2 regions of the Acidovorax sp. SRI_002 genome follow, and region 2 is predicted to be linked to the other one. Evidence: riboswitches for the same ligand, from Rfam matches in the RefSeq annotation. Region 2 holds a riboswitch; the other holds the start of a gene.
The links. A riboswitch is a leader RNA that binds a small molecule or an ion and turns the genes downstream of it on or off. The one in region 2 is predicted to bind S-adenosylhomocysteine.
Positions count from the first base shown of each region.

Region 1 (4,192 bases), on a different contig from region 2:
GCCTCGGCATCGTCCAGCAGCTTCACCTCGGCCACGGACGGGATGTCATCGCCGTTCTTGGCCACCTTCTGCCAGGGCGCCAGGGGAGACAGACGCCACTCCACGCCCGCAGCAATCAGCCGCTGCGCTTGCGAGCGCGTGGCCGCATGGCCCGCTTCCACCAAAAATACATCTGCACGCATGGCGCTCATCCTTTAAGAGTCAAATCAGCCTCCAGCGCTTATCCATCAAGCGCAAGCAGCTATCACAATAGTAGCAACCACGATGCAGTGATCCACCAGCGCACCGGCGGCATGCCGCCAAGGCGCGCAATGCGCCTGGGGCGCGGGATCAATAGCGGTAGGTATCCGGCTTGTACGGGCCTTGCTTGGGCACGCCAATGTAGGCGGCCTGCTCGTCGGTCAGCTCCGTCAGCATGGCGCCCACCTTCTTGAGGTGCAGACGGGCCACCTTTTCGTCCAGGTGCTTGGGCAACACGTAGACCTTGCCGTTTTCGTAGTAGTCGCTGTGGGTGAACAGCTCGATCTGGGCAATGGTCTGGTTGGCAAAGCTCGACGACATCACAAAGCTCGGGTGGCCCGTGCCGCAGCCCAGGTTCACCAGGCGGCCCTTGGCCAGCAGGATGATGCGCTTGCCGTCCGGGAAGATCACGTGGTCCACCTGGGGCTTGATCTCTTCCCACTCGTACTGCTCCAGCGACGCCACCTGGATCTCGTTGTCGAAGTGGCCGATGTTGCAGACGATGGCCTGATCCTTCATGGCCAGCATGTGCTCGTGGCGGATCACGTCCTTGTTGCCGGTGGTGGTCACGAAGATATCGGCCTTGTCGGCAGCGTATTCCATCGTCACGACCTTGTAGCCTTCCATCGCGGCCTGCAGGGCGTTGATGGGGTCGATCTCGGTCACCCACACCTGGGCGCTCAGTGCACGCAGGGCCTGGGCGCTGCCCTTGCCCACGTCGCCATAGCCGGCCACCACGGCCACCTTGCCAGCGATCATCACGTCGGTGGCGCGCTTGATGCCGTCCACCAGCGATTCACGGCAGCCATACAGGTTGTCGAACTTGCTCTTGGTTACCGAGTCGTTCACGTTGATGGCGCGGAACATCAGCGAGCCCTTGGCCGACATTTCCTTCAAGCGGTGCACGCCGGTGGTGGTTTCTTCGGTCACGCCGATGATCTGGGCGCTCTTGCGGCTGTACCAGGTCGGGTCCTCAGCCAGCTTGGCCTTGATGGATGCAAACAGGCAGGTCTCTTCTTCGCTGGTGGGGTTGGCGATCAGCGATGCGTCCTTTTCGGCGCGCTTGCCCAGGTGCATCAGCAGAGTGGCATCGCCGCCGTCGTCCAGGATCAGGTTGGGGCCTTCGCCTTCGGTGCCGGCGGGGCCAAAGTCAAAAATGCGGTGGGTGTAGTCCCAGTACTCGGCCAGGGTCTCGCCCTTGATGGCAAACACAGGCGTACCGGCGGCAGCAATGGCGGCGGCGGCGTGGTCTTGCGTGGAGAAGATGTTGCAAGAAGCCCAGCGCACCTCAGCGCCCAGGGCCTGCAGCGTCTCGATCAGCACGGCGGTCTGGATCGTCATGTGCAGCGAGCCCGTGATGCGGGCGCCCTTGAGCGACTGCTTGGGCGCGAACTCCTCGCGGATGGCCATCAGGCCGGGCATCTCGGTTTCGGCGATGCGGATTTCTTTGCGGCCCCATGCGGCCAGGCCGATGTCGGCAATGATGCAGTCGGTGTTGACCGGGGCGTTGACGCGTGCGTTCATGATGGTTTCTTGCTCCAAAGCATGTTGAAAAACCACTGGTCGCGGGAGTGAAAAAGCTCACCACACGAGAAGTGGATGAGCGTCGTTGCTAGATGACTCCGAGCCTCACGCCCCGCCTGTGCTGGGGACGCTGCAACGCTCCTCGGATCGGCGGATTATAAACAGTCAGTGCGATTGCGCTCAGGCAAACTAGCGCCCCACCACTTTGTCGTCCTTCGATGAAAGCACCAACGCGCTGGCTCCTATTTACATCGGCTCTGCTAGTGCTGATCGCCTATCCGGTGCTTTTCAGCCACTGGACCGAAGCGCGCTTTCGCTGGGCCATCGCCTACGCCGCCGACGACAACGCGGTGGACTGTGGCCAAACCTCCACCAGGAAAGACCCACGGGATGTCGTGGAATGCGCACAAGCGGCAATTGCCGGCCGACACGCGTTCAAAGCGTCGTTTCGGCAACCGGCCCTAGATGCTCCGGGAGCTACGGGGCTGGCCAGCCCCGCCTCGGGGCAAGTCCGCAGAATTGTTTACCAGGGCAATCCTGGCGGCTTTTGCCTCTACTTTTGCGACCACACCATTCAAACCCAGCCCTGCCCTGAGCCGTCGATCCATGTAACGTCCTACGTCCCAGAGGCTCAGTTTTGGACCATCTCTGTGCGATGCGCCACCGACGCCTCCAGCCACCCACCCGGCGGCACGCAAAATCCCTGAAGCAACCACGCCGGTAAAATTCAGCCCCCTCAGCGTCAAACCCTGGTTTGCTACAGCCCCTTCGGGTTCATGCAACAGTCGCTACTTCAACTACTCGCCCCGGAACCTCTGTGTCTTACGCCCCCGAAACCCGGCGCCGCCGTACCTTTGCCATCATTTCCCACCCCGACGCCGGTAAGACGACGCTGACGGAAAAGCTGCTGCTGTTCTCGGGCGCAATCCAGATCGCGGGCGCCGTCAAGGGTCGCAAGGCCAGCCGCCACGCCACCTCCGACTGGATGGAAATCGAAAAGCAGCGCGGCATCTCGGTGGCCAGCTCGGTGATGCAGATGCTGTACCGCGAGCACGTGATCAACCTGCTCGACACGCCCGGTCACAAGGACTTCTCGGAAGACACCTACCGCGTGCTCACCGCCGTGGACTCGGCGCTGATGGTGATCGACGCCGCCAACGGTGTGGAAGCACAGACCCGCCGCCTGATCGAGGTTTGCCGCCAGCGCGATACGCCCATCATCACCTTCGTGAACAAGATGGACCGCGAAGTGCGCGACCCACTGGACATCATGGACGAGGTGGAGCGCGAGCTGGGCATGCCCTGCTGCCCCATGACCTGGCCCGTGGGCCAGGGCAAGAGCTTTGGCGGCATCATCAACCTGCGCACCAAGACCATGACGGTGTTCGAGTCCGGCAGCGAACGCCGCCCGCAGGACTTTGAAGCCATCCCCTTGTCGGACGAGGCGACTCTGCGCGCACGCTTTGGCGCCGAGTTCGACGCCGCGCTGGAGAGCATGGAACTGGCCGTGGGCGCATCGCCCGCGTGGGACCATGAAGCCTTCCTGGCTGGCAAGCTCACCCCCGTGTTCTTCGGCTCCGGCGTGAACAACTTCGGGGTGATGGAAGTGCTCGATGCCCTGGTGGACATGGCCCCTCCCCCCGGCCCGCGCGTGAGCACGCTTGAAGTGAACAAGCAACCCGTGGTGAAGACCATCCAGCCCGAAGACGAAGGCTTTGCCGGGGTGGTGTTCAAGGTGCAGGCCAACATGGATGCCAACCACCGCGACCGCATCGCCTTTGTGCGTGTGGCCTCGGGCAAATACACGCCGGGCATGAAGCTCAAGGTGCAGCGCACCTCCAAGGAGCTGCGCCCCACCAGCGTGGTGACCTTCATGTCGCAACGCCGCGAGGCCGTCGAAGAAGCCTACGCAGGCGACATCATTGGCTTTACCACCCACGGCGGCGTGCAGCTGGGCGACACCATCACCGATGGTGCCAACCTGCAGTTCACCGGCCTGCCCTTCTTCGCGCCAGAAATGTTCATGACCGTGGTGCTCAAGAACCCCTTGCGTACCAAGCAGCTCCAGCAGGGCCTTGCCCAGCTGGGCGAGGAAGGCGCGATCCAGGTCTTCAAGCCCGACGCAGGCGGCAACATGCTGCTGGGCGCCGTGGGCCAGCTGCAGTTTGAAGTGGTGCAGCACCGCCTCAAGGCCGAGTACGACGCCGACGTGCGCCTGGAAGGCTGCCAGTACACCGGCGCGCGCTGGATCACCGCCGACAACGCGGCCGACCTGCGCGCGTTCACCGACGCCTACCCGCTGCGGCTGGCGCACGACGCGGCCGACACGCTGGCCTACCTGTGCACCAGCCCGTATGACGTGCGCCTGGCGCAAGAGCGGTTTCCGAAGATCCATTTCCACCCGCTGCGCGAGCATGCGGGGTTGGCG
Region 1 is NZ_JBYCZW010000002.1:72,335-76,526, reverse strand. Features, by position in the region: gene AC2YJX_RS05170 (TlyA family RNA methyltransferase) at 1-182, opposite strand, end outside; gene ahcY (adenosylhomocysteinase) at 331-1,764, opposite strand; S-adenosyl-L-homocysteine riboswitch at 1,835-1,914, opposite strand; gene AC2YJX_RS05160 (peptide chain release factor 3) at 2,582-4,192, shown strand, end outside.
Region 1: it holds a riboswitch for S-adenosylhomocysteine, as region 2 does, so the genes downstream of both, ahcY (adenosylhomocysteinase) here and metH (methionine synthase) in region 2, are expected to answer to the same signal.

Region 2 (4,192 bases):
AACCTGAGCTTTGAGCGCGAGTTTGGCAAGATCATCGCGCGCCTCGACCTGCTGGCTGCCCTGACCACCGAAAAGTACCGCCGCGCCGCCATCAGCTATGTGCAGGGCATTGTGGGCGGCACGTTCCTGCAGTTCCTGCCGGTGCGTTGAGAGCGATTCAACCGCTTCAAACGCGGGACGCGCGGTCAGCGCGTGCCGCCATGCACGAAGATTCCGGGTGGAAACGTGGCGTTACACTTTGGTCACCCCTCCACTTCGAATCGGGACTTCGCCATGCTCCAACGTGTTTTGCTGTGGCTCACTGCGCTCTTGTTGGCCATGGTGGCTGCGACCGCGGCGCATGCCCAAGATGCGGACCTGTCCATCACGAAGACCGATGGTGTGGCCACGGCCGTCCCGGGCGGGTCGGTGACCTACACCATCACCGCCAGCAACGCAGGGCCGGACCCCGTCGTCGGTGCCACGGTTGCGGACACCTTTCCCGCCGTGCTCACCGGCACCTGGACCTGTGTGGGCGCAGGCGGCGGTACCTGCACCGCCGCAGGCAGTGGCAACATCAACGACAGCGTCAACCTGCCAGCGGGGGGATCGGTCACCTACACGGTGAGCGCCACGATCAACGCTTCTGCGACCGGAACGCTGACCAACACCGCGACAGTGACGTCCGCCGTGAACGACCCGGTTCCCGCCAACAACAGTGCCACCGATTCCGACACGCTCACGCCACAGGCCGATCTGGCCATCACCAAGACCGATGGTGTGACCACGGCCACGCCGGGCGGATCGGTCACCTACACCATCACCGCCAGCAACGCGGGGCCATCCAATGCGCCGGGGGCCACGGTGGCGGACACCTTCCCCGCATCACTCACTGGCACCTGGACCTGTGTGGGCGCGGGTGGCGGCACCTGCACCGCCGCAGGCAGCGGCAACATCAACGACACCGTCAACCTGCCCGCCGGAGGATCGGTAACCTACACCGTCAGCGCCACGGTGAGTGCAGCGGCCACAGGGACGCTGGCCAATACCGCGACGGTGACAGCGCCGGGCGGAGTGACCGATCCCGTCCCGGGCAACAACAGCGCCACGGACTCCGACACCATCACGCCGCAGTCCGATCTGTCCATTACCAAAACGGACGGCGTGACCACGGCCGTCCCGGGCGGGTCGGTGACCTACACCATCACCGCCAGCAACGCGGGGCCGTCCAATGCGTCGGGGGCCACGGTGGCGGATACCTTCCCCGCAGCGCTCACCGGCACCTGGACCTGCGTGGGTGCGGGTGGCGGCACCTGCACGGCAGCGGGCAGCGGCAACATCAACGATAGCGTCAACCTGCCCGCCGGTGGATCGGTGACCTATACGGTGAGCGCAACAGTGAGTGCTGCGGCCAGCGGAACGCTGGTGAACACCGCGACGGTGACAGCGCCGGGCGGGGTGACCGACCCCAATCCGGGCAACAACAGCGCCACGGATTCCGACACCATCGCATCGCAAGCCGACCTGACCATCACCAAGACCGATGGCGTGACCACGGCCAACGCTGGCGGCTCGGTGACCTACACCATCACCGCCAGCAATGCCGGACCGTCCAACGCCCCTGGCGCGACGGTGGCAGACACCCTGCCCGCCGTGCTGACCGGCACCTGGACCTGCGTGGGCTCCGGCGGCGGCACCTGCACGGCGGCGGGCAGCGGCAGCATCAACGATGTCGTCAACCTGCCCGCGGGTGGATCGGTGACCTACACCGTCACCGCCACGGTGAGCGCGTCGGCCACAGGGACGCTGGTCAACACCGCGACGGTCGCGGCCCCGGGTGGCGTGACCGACCCTAACCCCGGCAACAACAGCGCCACCGATACCGACACCATCACGGCAGTGGCCGCGAGCGCGATTCCGTCGTTGTCCGAGTGGGCTTTGTGGCTGATGGCGGGCTTGATGCTGCTGGCCGCACTTCGGGGCCGCCGCCCAGTGCGCTGATCCCGGGCGGGCAACTTACAATCGCCCCTCGGCCCAAGGAGCGTTGCAGCGACTTGCCATGCCCGGCTTGGTGCATGGCGATTCGTCAGGCTTGGGCCCCGCGCACCCCACCGTACACCGCAACGACGCTCACCTGTTTTTCTGCTGCCCCTGCACAGGTGAGTGAGTCCTATGTCTGCTGTATCCCTGCCCCCCATGAAGCTGTCCGGTCTGGAGCCCGTCTCCATTGGCGAGGGCACCTTGTTCGTCAACATCGGCGAGCGCACCAACGTCACCGGCTCCAAGGCGTTCGCGCGCATGATCCTGAATGGCCAGTACGAAGAGGCCCTGGCCGTGGCGCGCCAGCAGGTGGAGAACGGCGCCCAGGTCATCGACATCAACATGGACGAGGCCATGCTCGACAGCAAGGCCGCCATGGTGCGCTTTCTGCAGCTCATCGCGTCCGAGCCCGACATCGCCCGCGTGCCCATCATGGTGGACAGCTCCAAGTGGGAGGTGATCGAGGCCGGTCTGCGCTGCGTGCAGGGCAAGGGCATCGTCAACTCCATCTCCATGAAGGAGGGCGTGGACAAGTTCAAGCACGAGGCGCGCCTGGTGCGCCGCTACGGCGCCGCTGCCGTGGTCATGGCGTTTGACGAAAAAGGCCAGGCCGACACCTACGAGCGCAAGATCGAAATCTGCGAACGCGCCTACCGCATCCTGGTCGATGAAGTGGGCTTCCCGCCCGAGGACATCATCTTCGACCCCAACATCTTTGCCGTAGCCACCGGCATTGAAGAGCACAACAACTACGCCGTCGATTTCATCGAGGCCACGCGCTGGATCAAGCAGAACCTGCCCGGCGCCAAGGTGTCGGGTGGGGTATCGAACGTGTCGTTCAGCTTCCGCGGCAACGACCCGGTGCGCGAAGCCATCCACACCGTGTTTCTGTACCACGCCATCAAGGCCGGCATGGACATGGGCATCGTCAACGCGGGCATGGTGGGTGTGTACGACGACCTGGAGCCCGTGCTGCGCGAGCGCGTGGAAGACGTGGTGCTCAACCGCCGCCCGGATGCTGGTGAGCGCCTGGTCGAGATCGCCGAAACCGCCAAGAGCGGCGCCAAGGACGAAAGCAAGAAGCTCGAATGGCGCGGAACGCCCGAGCACCCCAAGACCGTGGGCGAACGCCTGTCGCACGCGCTGGTGCATGGCATCACCGACTTCATCACCGAAGACACCGAAGAGGCATACCGCGAGATCCTGGCCAAGGGCGGCCGCCCGCTGCACGTGATCGAAGGCCCGCTCATGGACGGCATGAACGTGGTGGGCGATCTGTTTGGTGCGGGCAAGATGTTTTTGCCCCAGGTGGTGAAAAGCGCACGCGTGATGAAGCAGGCCGTGGCCCATCTCATCCCCTACATCGAGGAAGAAAAGCGCCAGGACGAACTGGCCGGGCGCGACGTGCGCAGCAAGGGCAAGATCGTCATCGCCACCGTGAAGGGCGACGTGCACGACATCGGCAAGAACATCGTCACCGTGGTGCTTCAGTGCAATAACTTCGAGGTGGTGAACATGGGCGTGATGGTGCCCTGCCACGAGATTTTGGCGCGCGCCAAGGTGGAGGGGGCCGACATCGTGGGCCTGTCGGGCCTGATCACCCCCAGCCTCGAAGAAATGCAGTACGTGGCGGGCGAGATGCAGAAGGACGAGCACTTCCGCATCAAGAAGATCCCGCTGCTGATCGGCGGCGCCACCACCAGCCGCGTACACACGGCCGTCAAGATCGCGCCGCACTACGAAGGTCCCGTGGTCTATGTGCCCGACGCCTCGCGCAGCGTGAGCGTGGCGCAGAGCCTGCTGGGCGACGGCGTGCAGAACTACGTGGACGAGCTCAACGCGGACTACGACAAGGTCCGCACCCAGCACGCCAACAAAAAGGCCACGCCCCTGTGGCCCCTGGCCAAGATCCGCGCCAACAAGACGCCGGTTGACTGGTCGGCCTACCAGCCCACCGTGCCGCGCGCGCTGGGCCGCCGCGTGTTCAAGAACTTCGACCTGGGCGAGCTGGCCAAGTACATCGACTGGGGTCCGTTCTTCCAGACCTGGGACCTGGCCGGCCCGTACCCCGCCATCCTCACCGACGAGATCGTGGGCGTGGAAGCCACGCGTGTGTTTGCCGATGGGCAGGCCATGCTCAAGAAGATCATCGAAGGCCGGTGGCTCACGGCCA
Region 2 is NZ_JBYCZW010000003.1:157,317-161,508, reverse strand. Features, by position in the region: gene AC2YJX_RS08900 (hypothetical protein) at 1-150, shown strand, start outside; gene AC2YJX_RS08895 (IPTL-CTERM sorting domain-containing protein) at 274-1,980, shown strand; S-adenosyl-L-homocysteine riboswitch at 2,010-2,118, shown strand; gene metH (methionine synthase) at 2,152-4,192, shown strand, end outside.